4 regions of the Nitratidesulfovibrio sp. 1201_IL3209 genome follow, and region 1 is predicted to be linked to each of the others. Evidence: predicted binding sites of a transcription regulator. Region 1 holds the regulator's gene; each other region holds the start of a gene.
What was found. Region 1 encodes sigma-54, which starts transcription at its own class of promoters, with help from an activator protein. Its sites were predicted from a motif close to CTGGCACGGNNNNTGCTT; they were not measured.
Positions count from the first base shown of each region.

Region 2: V6B97_RS00195 (flagellar hook protein FlgE) is a predicted target of sigma-54. The motif match lies at 1,233-1,250, and genes of this name have one in related genera.
Region 3: flgB (flagellar basal body rod protein FlgB) is a predicted target of sigma-54. The motif match lies at 1,982-1,999, and genes of this name have one in related genera.
Region 4: V6B97_RS08385 (DVU0150 family protein) is a predicted target of sigma-54. The motif match lies at 2,003-2,020, and genes of this name have one in related genera.

Region 1 covers NZ_JBAIYT010000036.1:23,964-27,940, forward strand. The annotation lists gene V6B97_RS14515 (PTS sugar transporter subunit IIA) at 1-337, opposite strand, end outside; gene hpf (ribosome hibernation-promoting factor, HPF/YfiA family) at 347-892, opposite strand; gene rpoN (RNA polymerase factor sigma-54) at 1,017-2,459, opposite strand; gene lptB (LPS export ABC transporter ATP-binding protein) at 2,754-3,479, opposite strand; gene V6B97_RS14535 (LptA/OstA family protein) at 3,476-3,977, opposite strand, start outside.
Region 2 covers NZ_JBAIYT010000001.1:54,427-58,403, forward strand. The annotation lists gene folD (bifunctional methylenetetrahydrofolate dehydrogenase/methenyltetrahydrofolate cyclohydrolase FolD) at 131-997, shown strand; gene V6B97_RS00195 (flagellar hook protein FlgE) at 1,356-2,861, shown strand; gene V6B97_RS00200 (DMT family transporter) at 2,942-3,919, opposite strand.
Region 3 covers NZ_JBAIYT010000011.1:55,185-59,161, forward strand. The annotation lists gene V6B97_RS07350 (NAD-dependent epimerase/dehydratase family protein) at 1-683, shown strand, start outside; gene V6B97_RS07355 (tetratricopeptide repeat protein) at 904-1,464, opposite strand; gene flgB (flagellar basal body rod protein FlgB) at 2,086-2,496, shown strand; gene flgC (flagellar basal body rod protein FlgC) at 2,496-2,933, shown strand; gene fliE (flagellar hook-basal body complex protein FliE) at 2,956-3,288, shown strand; gene fliF (flagellar basal-body MS-ring/collar protein FliF) at 3,577-3,977, shown strand, end outside.
Region 4 covers NZ_JBAIYT010000014.1:22,477-26,453, forward strand. The annotation lists gene V6B97_RS08375 (DUF4881 domain-containing protein) at 1-417, opposite strand, end outside; gene V6B97_RS08380 (sulfite exporter TauE/SafE family protein) at 449-1,501, opposite strand; gene V6B97_RS08385 (DVU0150 family protein) at 1,530-1,823, opposite strand; gene V6B97_RS08390 (sigma 54-interacting transcriptional regulator) at 2,509-3,977, shown strand, end outside.

The DNA of each region.
Region 1 (3,977 bases):
GCATGCCCGCCACCTGCTCCGGGGCCAGCACCAGGAAAAAGAGGTGGCAGGGCTTCATGTCCAGCGCGTCGAAGTCCAGGCCGGGCACGCTGCGCCCCACGGCCACCACGATGTCGCCGATGGACGCCAGCTTGCCGTGGGGGATGGCCACCCCGTCGCCGATGCCGGTGGTGCCCAAGCCCTCGCGGTCCAGCAGCACGCCCAGCGCAACGGCGGCATCCACTTCGGGATGCCGCCGCACCACGGCCTGCACGAGTTCCGCCAGCACGTCCTTCTTGGTGCCGGCGGAGAGCTCGGGCAGGATCAGATCATCGTGAAGATACTCCGAAAGCCTCATGTACGACGCCTAGACGACCGGATCGATAAGGCCGAAATCGCCGTTGCGACGCCGGTAGATGATGTTCACGCGTTCCACCTCGGCGTTCAGGAACACCAGGAACTCGTTGTCGCCCTGGTCGAGCTGCATGGCCGCCTCGTCCACGTGCATGGGCTTGGGGGCGAAGTGGTCGGTGCCGACGATGGTGCGGTCCTCGCCTTCGCCCATGGTGCTGAAGGTGAACACGTCGATGCCCTTGCCCACCCTTTCGGACTGGACGGAGCGGCGACGGTCCTTCAGCTTTTCCACCTGCTTGCGCAGCTGCGATTCCAGCTTTTCCAGCACCAGGTCGAGGGTGGCGTACATGTCTTCGGACTGTTCCATGGCGGACAGGGTGAACCCGTCGCCGGCCATCTGCACTTCCGCCTTGTGGCGGAACTTGTCGACGGAAAGGTTCACCTGCATGTCCAGGGCGGACTTGCCGACGAACCGGCCAAGCTTTTCAAGGCGGCGGCGGGCGTACTTCTTCAGGTGGTCGGAGGGTTCGAAGTTCTTGAAGGTGAAGGCGATGTTCATACGCTCCTCCAGTGGTGAGAGGGGGAATGCGGCGCGCGGCCCGCACGCGGGGTGCGGCTGCCGGATGCGCCGCCGGCGACGGGTGCCCCCCTGGTCGCCGGGTCGGGCGCGGGGGCACGGGCCGTCAGAACAGTTCCTTCCGCTTGGAAGAGGAGGGAATGTCCATGGCAGTACGATACTTCGCAACGGTCCTGCGGGCAATATTGACTTTGAGCTGTTCCTTCAGAATTTCGCCGATGCGCTCGTCGCTCAGGGGTTCCCTGGGGTCTTCATCGCCGATCAGCTTCTTGATCAGCGCCTTCACGCTCTCGGAGCCCACCTGGCTGCCGTCGTCCAGTTCCAGCGCGCTGTTGAAGAAGAACTTCAACTCCACGATGCCGTGCGGGGTAGCCACGTACTTGCTGGTGGTGATGCGGCTGACCGTGGATTCGTGCATGCCGATGTCGTCGGCGATGTCCTTGAGGATCAGCGGCTTCAGGCGCGACACCCCGTCCTCGAAAAAGCCCCGCTGGTACTTCACGATGGATTCCACCACCTTGTACAGCGTGCGCTGGCGCTGGTACAGGCTCTTGATGAGCCACGAGGCCGAGCGCATCTTTTCCTGGAAATATTCGCGCTCGCCCGCCGACGCGGCCGCCGCGGCGGACCGCTCGTACATGGTGCTCAGTTGCAGGTGCGGCAGGCCATCCTCGTTGAGCATGATGATGAAGTCGTCGTCGTACCTGTAGACGTACACGTCGGGGCTGACGAACTGCGGGTCGCCCCCGCCGTAGCTGGCGCCGGGCATGGGGTCCAGGGTCTGGATGAGGTCCAGGTATTCCTTCAGGTCCTCCATGGTCAGGCGGAACTTGCGCAGCAACGGCTTGTAGCGGCGCTTCTCGAGGTCTTCCAGGTGGTCGCGCACCAGTTCCACCAGCACCTTGTCGCGCGTGTAGCCCAGCATTTCTATCTGCACCAGCAGACATTCCTGCGCGGTGCGGGCGGCCACTCCCACGGGGTCGAAGCGTTGCAGGGCGTGCAGCACCGGCTCCACCTCGGCCGGGGCCACGCCCGCCATCTCGGCGATTTCGTCGAGGGTGGCGTGCAGGTAGCCCGACGAGGCGATGTTGCCGATGATCACCTCGCCGATGTCCTTCTGGCGCTCGGTGAGCGAGGACAGGCGCAACTGCCACATCAGGTGCCCTTCCAGCGAGGGCTTGGCGGCGTAGCGCGCCTCGAACGAGGTCATCTCCTCCGGCAGTTCCGATTCGCGCACCGTGGACTGGCGGCTGGTGCTGGCGAAGTCGCCCAGGTAGTCCTCCCAGTCGGCTTCGCGGGCGATCTCGCGGTCGTAGGCGATATCTGCGGCGGTGGCGGTATCGGTGGCGGCGTCACGCTGGTCGGATGCCTCGGCCTGCGGTCCCTCGTCCTGGGCTTCTTCCAGAAACGGGTTTTCCAGCAGTTCCTGCTGCACCGTCTCGACAAGCTCCAGCCGCGAAAGCTGCAACAGCCGGATGGCCTGTTGCAGTTGCGGCGTCATCACCAGTTGCTGGGTGAGCTTGAGCTGTTGCCTGAGTTCCAATGCCATGCGTGGACAACCCCTGGACCCTTGTCGAGGCCCTATGCACCTTGCGTTGAGGCCGAACGAGATGACGACGCGACGCTGCGCGCGGCGTCAAGCAAGAAACGGCCCACAGTGAAAATGTGTTCCCATCCCCAAGAGGTTAGGTGAACCATGCCATAGAAGCAAGAAGTATGCAACCGCTCGCGCCATTTCGCGGGGCAACCTTGCGCATGCACGCAACACACTGTCATAAAAACGAAAACGGCGTCTCCCGGAAGCCGGAGGACGCCGCTGGCGTACGATGCATGCGCGGGCCCGCTACAGGGAGAATCCTTCGCCCAGATACACGTCCCGCGCGCGCGGGTTGTCCACGATATGCGCGGGCGTGCCCTCCAGGATCACCTCGCCCTGGTGCACAAGGTAGGCCCGGTCGCAGATGTGCAGGGTTTCGCGCACGTTGTGGTCGGAGATGAGCACCCCGATGCCCCGGTCGCGCAGGCCGGTGATCAGTTGCTGGATGTCGTCCACGGCCAGCGGGTCGATGCCCGCGAAGGGCTCGTCCAGCAGGATGAACTTGGGCTCGCGGATCATGGACCGCGCGATCTCCAGGCGACGCCGTTCGCCGCCGGACAGGTGCATGGCCACGGAATCGGCCAGGTGGGTGATGCCGAAGTCCGCCAGCAGCATGTCCGAGCGTTCCTTCTGCCGGGCCTTGGAAAGCCCGGTGTGCTCCAGGATCATCTGCAAGTTCTGGCGCACCGTGAGCCGCCGGAAGATGGAGCTTTCCTGCGGCAGGTAGCTCAGCCCCACCCTGGCGCGCTCGTGCAGGGGCCAGTCGGCGATGTCGCGGCCGTCAAGCTCCACCCTTCCCGCAGTGGGCTTGATGATGCCGATGAGCATGTAGAAGGTGGTGGTCTTGCCCGCGCCGTTGGGGCCCAGCAGCCCCACGGTCTCGCCCTGGGTCACGGACAGCGAGACGCCGCGCACCACCTCGCGCTGGCCGAACTGCTTGTGCAGGTCCTCTCCGCGCAGCACCGAGGTCACTGGGCCGCTCCCTTGGCCTTGGCGTCGTCCCTGGCGTCACTCTTGTCGCCGCCCTTGGCGGCATCCTTGCCGTTGTCCCTGGACTCGCCGAGGGGGTTCACGTCGCCGGACGAGGTGAACACCGCCTGCACCCGCTTGGTGGACGAACCGCGCACTTCGCTGCGGTTCTCGCGGGTGTAGAAGGTGATGACCTCGCCCTTGATGCTGTTGTCGCCCTCGTGCAGCACGGGGTTGCCTTCCATGACCAGCACGGCGGTGTCCACGGTGTAGGTGGCCTTCTCGCATTCGCCGGTGCGGTTCTCGCGCTTCATGCGCACGTTGCGCTCGGCCACGATGCGGTCGATTTCGCCCGCGTCCATGCCCGACATTCCGGACTGGCCGGATTGGCCCGACTGGCCGGATTGGCCACCCTGGGCCGCGTCGCCCCCGGCGTTTTCCCTGCCGGGCTTGGCGGACTTCTTCTTGAGGTGCAGGGTGATGCGTTCCGCCCACATCTCG
Region 2 (3,977 bases), on a different contig from region 1:
CTGCAAAGGTACATGGCGGCGCTACATGGCGGATGCGACCGGGACGGACTGCCGGATGACGGTGACGGCGCCGGGCAGCGGAATCGGACAGGCGGCGCGCACGCGCGCCGGATTTCGGGAGGTTGGACACATGATGCTGCTCGACGGCAAGGCGACGGCTGCGGCCATTCGCGCGGAGCTGAAGGAAGAGGTGGCGGCGGGGCTTGCGGCGGCGGGCCGCGCGCCGGGGCTGGCGGTCATCCTGGTGGGCGACGACCCGGCCTCGCAGGTGTACGTGCGCAACAAGGAGCGCGGCTGCGACGAGGCGGGCATCCGGTCCGAGGCGTTTCGCCTGCCTGCGGACACCACGCAGGAAGCGCTGGAAGCGCTCATCGACGAACTGAACGGGCGGGCGGACATCGACGGCATCCTGCTGCAACTGCCGCTGCCCAGGGGGTTGAACAGCCAGCGCTGCCTGGAGCGCATCAGCCCGAAAAAGGACGTGGACGGCTTCCATCCCGAGAACATGGGGCGTCTGGCGCTGGGGCTGCCGGGCTTCCGGCCGTGCACCCCGGCCGGGGTGATGACCCTGCTGGAGCGCTACGGCCTTTCGCCCTCGGGCAAGAAGGCCGTGGTGGTGGGGCGCAGCAACATCGTGGGCAAGCCGCTGGCGCTGATGCTGGGCGCGCCCGGCAAGCACGCCAACGCCACGGTGACGGTGTGCCATTCCGGCACGCCGGACCTTGCTGAGGAATGCCGCCGGGCGGACTTCCTGTTCGTGGCGGCGGGGCGGCCGTGCCTGGTCACCTCGGACATGGTCAAGCCCGGCGCGGTGGTGGTGGACGTGGGCATTCACCGCACCGACGAAGGGCTGGTGGGCGACTGCAAGTACGACGACATCAGTTGCATCGCCTCGGCCATGACCCCGGTGCCCGGCGGCGTGGGTCCCATGACCATCGCCCAACTGCTCGTCAACACCGTGATCTCGTGGAAGGCCCGCACCGGCATCGCCGGGTAGCGGGTACCGGCGGAACGGGAACGGGGCTTCCGGCCGGTTCCCCATGCATGACGGATTTCAGGGCCGCGCGACGATATGCCGCGCGGCCCTGCCGCGTTGTGCCGGGTGCCGCCGAACCGGAGACAGGGCCGGATGGGTGACAGGGCCGGATAGGGGGCAGGTTCTGCCGCCCGGCGGGTGCATTGGCGGATCGTCTGTCTTTACATTCCGCAAGGTTGCTTCGCCCCGCTTTGCACTGGCACGGCTCGTGCTTTGCGACCCCTCAGGGAAGAATCTTCCCCGGCCCCGCGCGCCCGCGCTCCGGCAGGAGCGGCGGCACGCGGACGCGCCGGGGCACTCCGCGCCCGAGGAGACACGCATGTTACGCGCCCTCTATTCCGGTGCCTCCGGCATGAAGACCCTGTCGCAGGGCATGCAGGCGGTCAGCAACAACCTGGCCAACGTCAATACCGTGGGGTTCAAGCAGCAGCAGGCGCTGTTCGAGGACCTCATGAGCCAGTACGCGGGCACGGGCAACTCGGCATCCACCTCCATCAGCCAGGTGGGTCTGGGGTCGCGCCTTACGGACATCCGGACCATGTACGGACAGGGGCCATACGAGTCGGGCACGGACATCACCGACCTGTCCATCAACGGCAAGGGATTCTTCCAGGTCACCTCCGGCGACAAGATCCACTACACCCGCGCGGGCAACTTCCGGTTCGACAAGGACGGCAACCTGGTGGACCCCAACGGGTTCGTGCTCAACGGGCGGCCCATCCTCGACGGCGTGGAGGGGGCCACCACCGGCATCAGCCTGCCGCCGGGCGAGAACGGGCGCAACATCATGCCCGCCAAGGCCACCACGTCCATCACGGCCATCAACAACCTGGGCTCGGGCGACAAGTCGTCCGACGCGGCCAATCCGTTCTTTTCGCTGCTGTCCAAGTGGAACGGCGCGGCGGACAGCCCCCTTGGCGACTCGGCCTACTCGTACAAGCAGTCCATCAAGGTCTACGACGCCTCGGGCAACGCCCACGACGTGACCATCTATTTCGACGGGGCCGGAGAAAGCGGCGGCAACAAGTATTTCGAGTTCGTGGTGGGCATGGACCCGGCGCACGACGGTTCGGCCCTGGCCGGGACATCCGGGGCGGGGCTGCTGATGGCCGGCACGCTGACCTTCAATTCGTCCGGTCAGTTGGTGAACATGTCGGCCTACACGCCCACGGGCGCCGACGCCACCAACCTCGGCAACTGGGCACCGGCCTCGTTCGGCGCGGACGGGTTGCCGCAGTTCGCCGCCACCTTCGCGGGCGGCGGGGGAACGCAGAGGGTCGGCTTGGACCTTGGCCTGTCCTCGTCCTCCGGGGCGTGGACGGCGGGCGCGGGCAGTCCGGCGGCGGTGGGCAGCAACGCCTCCAGCTTGGCGGGCATGGCCGGGGTCACGTTGGCCGCCACAAGCACCACTGCCTACGGCGGCAGTTCGTCGGAGTTGCGTTCGAGCCAGAACGGCTATGCGCAGGGCTTTCTGGCGGGCATCGACATCAATTCCGAGGGCATCATCACCGGGCGCTACAGCAACGGCCAGAAGGAAGATCTGTACCGCATCACCCTGTACCGCTTCACCAGCGAGGACGGCCTGCGCCGCGAGGGCATGAACCACTTTTCGGCCACGCGGGAGTCCGGCGCGGCGGAAGAGGGCCTGCCCGACACCGAGAACTACGGCACCGTGGCCGCCAAGACGCTGGAGCAGTCCAACGTGTCCATGGAGCGGGAATTCGTGAACATGATCATCTATCAGCGCGGCTTCCAGACCAACTCCAAGTCGATCATGACGGCGGACACCATGATCCAGAAGGCGCTGGAACTGAAGCGCTCGTAGCCATCAGAAAGCACCGGCATGCAGAAGGCCGCCTCCCGGAGTGGGGGGCGGCCTTTTTGCGTCCGGTGAAGGAGGAGGGGCTACCGTCCCGCGCCTGGCTGCGGCGCGGCCTCGTCCGGTGTGGTCTTTTCGGGCGCGGCCTTTTCGGGCGCGGCCTTTTCGGGCGCGGTGGCGCCACGGCCCTGCGAAAGCAGCACGCCCACCAGCACCAGGCCGGATGCCGCGTACTGCTGCGGGGCCAGTTCATCGCCCAGCAGCACCCGGCCCATGAGCAGGGTGAGCACCGGGATCAGGTTGATGAACGCCGAGGCCTGTCCGGCGGGCAGGCGGCTGACGCCGAAGTTGTACAGCCCGTATGCGCCCAGCGAGATGCACGTGCCCAGATAGACCACGGACAGGGCGGGCAGCAGCGGGAAGGCGTCCGGCAGTTGGGTGGTGGGCAGGAACAGCAGCGGCAGAAAGAACGCGCTGCCCGCCAGCGACTGCACGGCGGTGATGAACAGCGGCGGGTAGGTGGCGGACAGCTTCTTGGCGTTGATGACGTACCCGGTGGCGCTGACCATGGCGCACAGTTCCAGCAGGTTGCCCAGCAGCGGGTTGGGCGCGTTCTCGGAACTGGTCCCGCCCAGGCTCAGCCAGACCACCCCCACGATGGCCAGGCCGAAGCCGTACCACACCCGGCGGGCCAGCCGTTCGCCCAGCACGATCCAGGCGGCCACGGCCACGCACAGCGGCATCACCGAAACGATCATGCCCGCCTGCGAGGCCGAGGTGTAGCGCAGGGCGTACGCCTCGAACACGAAGTACAGGCATGGCTCGCACAGGGCCATGGCCCCCAGGCGCTTCCAGTCGCCCTTGCGGTAGCGCACGTGGCGGAAGTTGCGCCACAGGGCCAGGAACACCGCCGAGGAAATGCCCATGCGCCCGAACACCACCACCATGGGGTCGAAGCCTTCCAGGGCCACCTTCATGGCGATGAACGAACTGCTCCACAGCAGCATGGCCAGCAGCAGGGCCAGCGTGGCGGAAGAGACGGGCGCGGTGCGGAGTGCGGGCATGACGGTGTCTGGCGAAAGGGGTGCATGAGGGACGCCGCGCCGGAAATGCCGGGCGGCG
Region 3 (3,977 bases), on a different contig from region 1:
AGAGCAACATTTCGGGCTTCGTGAACATGATGGTGGCCGCCCGCGACGCCAGGGCGAAGACCTTCGTCTACGCCGCGTCCAGTTCCACCTACGGCGACGAGCCCACCCTGCCCAAGGTCGAGGACAAGATCGGCAAGCCGCTGTCGCCCTACGCGGTGACCAAGTACGTCAACGAACTGTACGCCGACGTGTTCGCCACCTGCTACGGCATGAAGGCCATCGGCCTGCGCTACTTCAACGTGTTCGGCAAGCGGCAGGACCCCTTCGGCGCGTACGCCGCGGTCATCCCGCAGTGGTTCGCCTCGCTGCTGCGCGGCGAGACCGTGTTCATCAACGGCGACGGCGAGACCAGCCGCGACTTCTGCTACATCGACAACTGCGTGCAGGCCAACCTGCTGGCCGCCACGGCCGCCGACGAGGCCGCCATGAACACGGTGTACAACGTGGCCTTCGGCGAGCGCACCGACCTGAACCAGCTGTTCGACCTGATCCGCGAGGAAGTGAGCCGCCACAAGCCGGAAGCCGCCGACGCCAAGCCCGTGCACCGCGAATTCCGCTTCGGAGACGTGCGCCACTCGCTGGCCGACATCAGCCGCGCCCGCACCCTGCTGGGCTTCGAGCCGGTGTACAACGTGCGCCAGGGCCTGCGCCTGTCCGGCGACTGGTACGCCGCCAACCTGTAGGCCGCGTCGCGCGCGCCGGAAAAACGGGACGGGCGCATGGCACTCCCCGGGGAGTGCCATGCGCCCGTACTGCGTTTCCGCTCCGTTTCGCCGCCCGAGCGTTGGGCAGAATGACGGCGAAAGGTGATTTTCCGGCCCCTAGCGCCAGCGTCGGGGCCGGAAAATCGTATGGGGAGGGGAGTATCTTGCCGTGGCGGCCGCCTGGCGGCGGCAGGCGCGGCTACCCGATCAGGGCGTACATCTCGCGGGCGTCGGCGTGGTCGGGCGTGCGGTCGAGAATGGTCTCGAGCTCGGCCCGCGCCTCGTCCTTGCGGCCGAGGGAGATCAGGCACCCGGCCAGCGAGAAGCGCACGTTGTCCTTTTCGGGGGAAAGTTCCAGGAAGGCCCGCAGGTGGGCCACCACTTCGTCGATGCGGCCAAGGTGGTAGCCGAGGCGCAGCAGGCCGTTCATGGCCACCAGGTTGCCGGGGTTCATGCCCAGCGCGGCCACGAAGTGCTCGAAGGCCTCGGCGTGCGCGCCGGTTTCCATTTCCACCAGGCCCATGCCCGCCAGCGACTTGTCGTTGGCCTCGATGCCGGCGGCCTTGCGGTACAGCACCAGGGCCGCCTCGAGGTTGCCGCGCTGCACGGCGATGGTGGCGAGCCCGAGGTACGGGTCCGGATGCACGCCGTTGCTTCCGGCGGCCTTGCGGTAGTATTCCTCGGCCTTTTCCAGGTCACCCATGAAAAGGTAGCACTCGCCCAGTTCCTTGTTGATTTCGTAGTCGAGATGGTTGCTCATGTTCTCCCCTCCATGCCGTAAGGCATTTCGCTTCTGGGTCGCCCCGCGCTGCGCGGGGCGGGCGCCTTGCTGGCGGCGCCGGAGCGGTTCGCCCGTCGGTTTCGCGAACGCTCCCGGGAAAGCTGTGCCCATGTCCTCCGCCAAGCACGATGCGTGCCATTGCTGGCTGCGGAGTTTTCGTGGGCGCCACGGGCATAGCAAACCGCATGCCACGCCATTTTGACAGAACAGGGTGGCATGCGCAACATGTGGACATATAAGATGTATTTGTAATCGTTAAGCCGGGTGATGGTCCAGCCCTGCCCGTCCTGTCCGCCGGGCGCGGGGGCACAAAGCGCCGGTTTGCCGTCCCCCCTGCCCGGCGCGGGGGGCAAATCCTGCCGCCATGGCCTTCACGATGACGACGCCGCCCAGCCATCCGCGAGATGGCCGGGCGGCGTCGTCATTCCGGCGGGCCAGGGCCGGAAAAAACCGCATTTTTTCATGCAACAGTGCTGAATGAAAAAAGTTTCATGCACTGGAACGCCTCTTGCTCAAGCGGGGGTGCATCCACGGGCCGCACCGGCGGCCACCACCCCCCGCGCGGCGCACGCCCCGGGGGCGAACGGGGAGGAATCCCGCATGAAAAGCCTGTACGAAACGCATGTGAACCTTGTCGGCAAGGTCATGGACATGCAGCTCCAGCGTCAGAATGTCGTCATGAGCAACATCGCCAACGTCCGGACGCCCGGCTACAAGCCGCGCGAGCTGGAGTTCGAGAAGCAGTTGCAGGCGGCGCTGGGGCTGGACGCCAAGGGGCGGATGACCCGCACCGAGGAAAACCACATGCCCTCCGAGTTCAGTCCCGACGGGTTCAGCGCCGACTGGGAAAAGGCGGCCAAGCCGCGCGTCATCCACGGCGAAGACCGCGTGAACCTGGACAAGGAAATGGCCAAGATGGCCAAGAACTCGCTGCACTACACCGCCCTCTCCACCGTCATTCGCGGCAACTTCGAGGGCGTCAAGAACATCATACAGGAAGGGCAGAAGTAATGGACTTCATGACCGCCATCGACATCGGCGCTTCCGCGCTCAATGCGGAACGCACCAACATGAACATCATTTCGATGAACCTCGCCAACGTGAAGACCACCCGCACCGAGCAGGGCGGTCCCTACCGGCGCAAGACCACCGTCATGGCGGCGCAGGACATCGACGACCCCTTCGCCAAGCACATGCAGGGCGCCCTGGACCGCGAACTGAAGGGCGTGCGGGTGATGCACGTGGCCACCGACTCGCGCCCCCTGAAGCGCGTGTACGAACCCGGCCACCCCGACGCGGACCAGGACGGCTTCGTCGCCTACCCGGACATCAACGTGGTGGAGGAAATGGCCAGCCTGATGACCGCCCAGCGCGGCTACGAGGCCAACGTGACCACCATCGACACCGTGAAGGCCATGTACACCAAGGCCCTCGAGATCAGCCGATAGCCGGCGGCAGGGAGACACGGCCATGAGCATCCAGGCAGTAGGGCTGAAGGCGTACTCCAACGCCCTCGGCAACTTCATGAAGGCCGAACAGGCCACCCGCGCCACCGCCGCGCCCACGGCCTCGGGCGTCCAGGCCAAGTCGTTCACCAACACGCTTTCCGAGTCGCTGACCAAGGTCAACGACATGCAGACCGAAAAGTCGCAGATGATCCAGGCGTTCGCGTCCGGCGAAACCCAGAACGTGCACGAACTGATGATCACCCTGCAGAAGGCCGGTCTTGCCGTGAACATGACCTCCGCCGTGCGGAACAAGGTCATGGAGGCGTACAAGGAACTTAGTCGCATCCAATTCTAGTGATCTGCCGGCCTTCCGCCCTCCGGCGTCGTCAGGCATCGCCTTTTACTCCGGTCACGTACGATAAGAGTACGCTCCCTTCGTAAAAGGCTCGCCTTCCTCGCCGGAGAACGGAAATCCGACAGATCGGGGCGCCCGGCAGGCGACGGGAATCATCCGAATGCCCCGGCGCGATGGCTCCCGCCGGAGAACGGAAATCCGGCCGCGCCAAGCGCCCGGCTCTAGCCCCCCGCATCACGACCGCTCGCCCGCGACCACTCGCCAGAGACGATTCCGGAGGAAGAACACATGGCTCCCGCTCTCGCAGACGTCGTCCAGAAGGCCAAGGGCTTCTGGGCACGCATTTCCACCTCGCAGCGCATCTTCATCGCCGGTCTGGGCGTGGCGGTCGTGGCCGTGTTCTTCGGCCTGGTGTTCTGGATCAACCAGCCCGACTACCGGGTGCTGTACTCCAACCTGCCGCCCGAGGACGCCAGTCGCGTGGTCAAGATGCTGCAGGCCGACAAGGTGGCGTACAAGCTGGAGAACGGCGGCGCCACGGTCACCGTGCCCGCCGACAAGGTGTACGACCTGCGGCTGAAGGTGGCCGGCGAAGGCGGCCTGGTGGGCCAGGGCATCGGCTTCGAGATCTTCGACCAGGTCAAGGTGGGCCAGACCGACTTCGTGCAGAAGATCAACTACCAGCGCGC
Region 4 (3,977 bases), on a different contig from region 1:
GCGGTCCACCAGGGGGAACTTCTTCGCGGATTCCGTAGCCTTGTCGTACACCAGCGGATGGTTGCGGTCGATGTTCTCCTGCAGGTCCACCATCTTGAACGCGATGTCTTCGAACGCCTGGGTCTTGGTGTTGAAGATGCGGATGATGTTGGCCTTGGTGTCCAGCTTCATGCGCTGCCCGGCCCTGGGCTCGGGGCCCATTTCGGCGGGGTCGGTGGGCAGCTTGTAGGTGTGGGGGGGCAGGATGGAGTAGTCCGGGTTCAGCGGCTCCATGGCCTTGTCCTGGATCAGGGTGACGGTTTTCGCGTTCTTGTCGTATGCGATCACCCGGCCCTGGTCCACCTTGCCGTATTCACCGCAGCCCACGAGGCCGAGGGGCAGCGCCACGACGAGCAGCATCAGCAGAAAGCGTCTCATATGTTTTCTCCTTCTCTCGTGCGCGGCGCGGCTAGGCGGCCTTCTTGCGGGCCAGTTCCATCTTCACGCCCTGGACCATCCGGATGAAGATGTACAGCGACATGCCGGACACCAGGCCCAGCACCAGCACGGTGGCGCCGGTGTCCAGCGCGCTCTTGAACTGGGGAACCCAGGGCTGCACGAGCTTCATCAGGATGGAGATGGCGCAGCCGACCACGGCGAGGCCGAAGGCGATGCGGATGCCGTAGCCCTTGATGTACTTGGTGGCGACCGCGCCCACCTGCGCGCCCACGGAGGCGCCCACCAGCATGATCATGGCGGCCACCAGTTCGGTGCGGCCCTTGTAGGTGTAGGTGGCGGCGCCGTACAGGCCGGAGATCATGACTTCGAACAGGTCGGTGCCGACGGCCACGTGGGTCGGGCAGCCGATGAGGTAGATGAGGGCGGGCATGCGGATGAGGCCGCCGCCGATGCCCAGGATGCCGGCCAGCCAGCCGGTGGCGAAGCTGACGATGATGGGCAGCCACGCGGAGCAGTAGATGCCGGCTTCGTGCAGATGCACCATGGGGGGAATCTTGATCTTGTGCAGGGCCTTGTGCCATTCGACGCCGGTGGCCCCGGCTTCCAGCTTTTCACCGCGCGCGGCGGCCTGGCGTTCCTTCTCGCGGCGCTTGGCCACGTCGTGGAAGACCATCCACGCGATCAGGGTCAGCAGGGCGATGTAGATCCAGCGCACGACCTTTTCGACGTTGCCCACGCGCTCGAGCCACATGACCATCTGGGCACCCACTTCGAAGCCCACGACGGTACCCACCAGCATGATCATCCCCAGCTTGTAGTCCACGTTGCCGAACTTGCCGTGGCGCATGGTGGAGATGAGCGACTTGCCCGCCATGTGGGCGATGTCCGTCCCGATGGCGAAGGCCATGGGGAAGCCGAGGATGTTCAGGCCGGGGGTGACCATCCAGGCGCCGCCCATGCCGAAGAAACCGCCGATGATGCCGACGCCCACGCCGAGGATGATCAGGCCGGGCCAGAAGATCTTAACGCCCGCGATGGGCATGAGGATATAGAGCCATTCCATCGTTGTTCTCCTTTGGTGCGGGCGCGGCCTAGTGCTCGGCCAGTTCGCGGGACTTCAGGTCGATGCCGATCCAGTTCATCACGATGTCGGCAAGCACGCCGAAGATCACGCCCACCAGCGGGATCAGGATGATGGTAAGGGTGGTGAACTGGATGTGGCTTTCATTGTACAGGTTGGCCCACCACGCCATGACCCCGTCCAGCTTGCGGGTGTCGGCCACGATGACCACGGGTGCGCCGCCGCCGCCGGCGGCCAGCGCCAGGCCGGGAATGGCCAGCACGAACGTCAGCAACGACATGAACAGCGTCTTGAACCTTCTCATGTGCATCCTCCAGGTTGCGGGCAGCCCCTGCCGCCCTTTTCGGCTTCCGCCTCCGGCCCGTCCTCGCCTTTCGCGATCCCGTCCGGCGGCGGAGCCCGCCTTTCCGTCCACCCGCACCCCCCCTTGGAGTGCGGTTTTGGTCCTGTGCATTGCGCGGTTCTCTTCGCGCGACCAGGAGAAAGCAAACCGCATGCCAAAATTTTCAATATGCTATTTTTATTTATGTAATCGTCTTTCGCGCAAGACGCGCTTGCATGATTGCGCAAAACATTGTACATAATTTCTCAAGCAACCGCGCCCGTGAACGGCCCGCTTTCGCCCGCCTTTCCCCCCGCCGCATGCTGTTGCAGAAGACGAGGGAAACGCTCATAAGCGAAGGTGTACGCGCTCATGCCAATGCAGCGCGACAGGCACCGGCGCGCCTTCCACCCCGGCAAACGGACGTTGGCACGTGTTCGCGCGCGAGCCGCACCGGCAGTCGGCGGGACGGACGCCCCCGCCCGGTTCACCGGGGTCGCCAAATCCGCCCGGTTCGCCAAGTTCCGGACGGTCCGTCAAGTCCGGACGGAGGCGCGCGGACCCGACGCGCCAGCGCGTTGCCCACCACGGCCAGACCGCCGCGCCCCGCGCGCCGCGTTTCCGGATACGGGCGGTACACCGCCCCGCACCCACGCAGGGAGAAGGCATGCGCTACTATCGGCCGCCGCTGTTCGGCACGCTGTTCCGGCTGGAAGGCAATTTCTCGGAATGGAGCATCGCCAAGCGGCTGCTGTTCGCCGCGCTGCCCGCGTTCATGCTGCTGCTGGTCATCAGCGGGGTCATCTCCCACCGCATCTCCCAGAACTTCCTGCACGACGCGCTGGGACGCAGTTCGCTGCTGGCCACGCTGGCGCAGGCCCACGAGATGGAGCAGGTGCTCCAGCAGGCCCGGCGCGAGTTGCTCTACCTCGCCCGCACCGACATCTCGGCCGCCTCGCTGGCCCACCACCTGCGCACCCGCGCCGAAACCATGGGCACCCTGTACCGCGAGATCGCCTACCAGGGCTCCACCCCCGACAACCGCATGGTGCTGCTGAACACCGGGCGCGACGTGTGGATGGTGCCGCTGGAACAGGCCCTGGCCACCCGGTTCGGCCCGCTGACCCGCCAGACCACGCAGGAGCCCAAGCCCGGCTTCGTGCGCATCTCCGCCCCCACGGAGGTAGTCTACCCCTCCGTGCCCTCGGCGGGCACGGTGCAGGGGCTGTCCATGCACGTGCTGCGCCTGACCACCCCGGTGATCGACGCCGCGGGCAACCAGACCGGGCTGCTCACCCTTTCGGTGGACATGCTGGCCATGCGCAACGTGCTGTCGGTGTACGCATCGCGCCGTTCGCCGCTGTACATCTTTCCGGAAGAGACGGAGAAGCACCGCAGCTTCTTCTTCGACGCGCACGGCTGGATCCTGTTCCAGTCGGAGTCGCCCGAACATCCCAACCTGGACCTTTCCACCGACACGGTGCGCTCGGGCATGCGCGGCGACTTCGGCCGCCCCGGCTTCGAGGCGGCCTTCCGCCCCAGCCCCGAGCAGGAGCGCTACTGGGGCATGGTCACGGAGGTCCAGTCGGGCAATTCCGGCCAGAACCGCCTGGGGGCCATGCTGGAAGATCCCTCGCCCCTGAACCGCGCCTTCTACATCAGCTACGCGCCGGTCACCTTCAGCGAAGGGCCGGGCGCCAGCACCGTGGTGGTGGGCGGCATCGCCTACACCGACACCAGCTTCCTGGCCATGGCCGCATCGTACAAGCTGTACGGCGCGCTGTTCGTGTTCGGGCTGTGCGCCAGCGCCGCGTCGGCGTTCATCCTGGGCATGCTGGGGCGCGGCATCGCCGGCCCGCTGCACCGCATCGCGGAAGAGGCCAGCGGCAAGCTGGAATCGGGCGACCTTTCGCCCATCGAACTGGGCCGGGTGCACCCCGAGGCAGAAGCCTTGCGCCAGACCACCAACGACCTGTTCGTCGCCCTGCGGGCGCGCAACGAGGAATTGCGCCTGCGCGAGGAGCACATCCAGTCCACCCGGCGGCGGCAGCGGGTGTGCCTGGACACGGAAATCGCGCAACAGCAGCCGCAGAGCCAGCTTTCGCCGCAGGACACCATGCCCGGCATCGTGGGCAC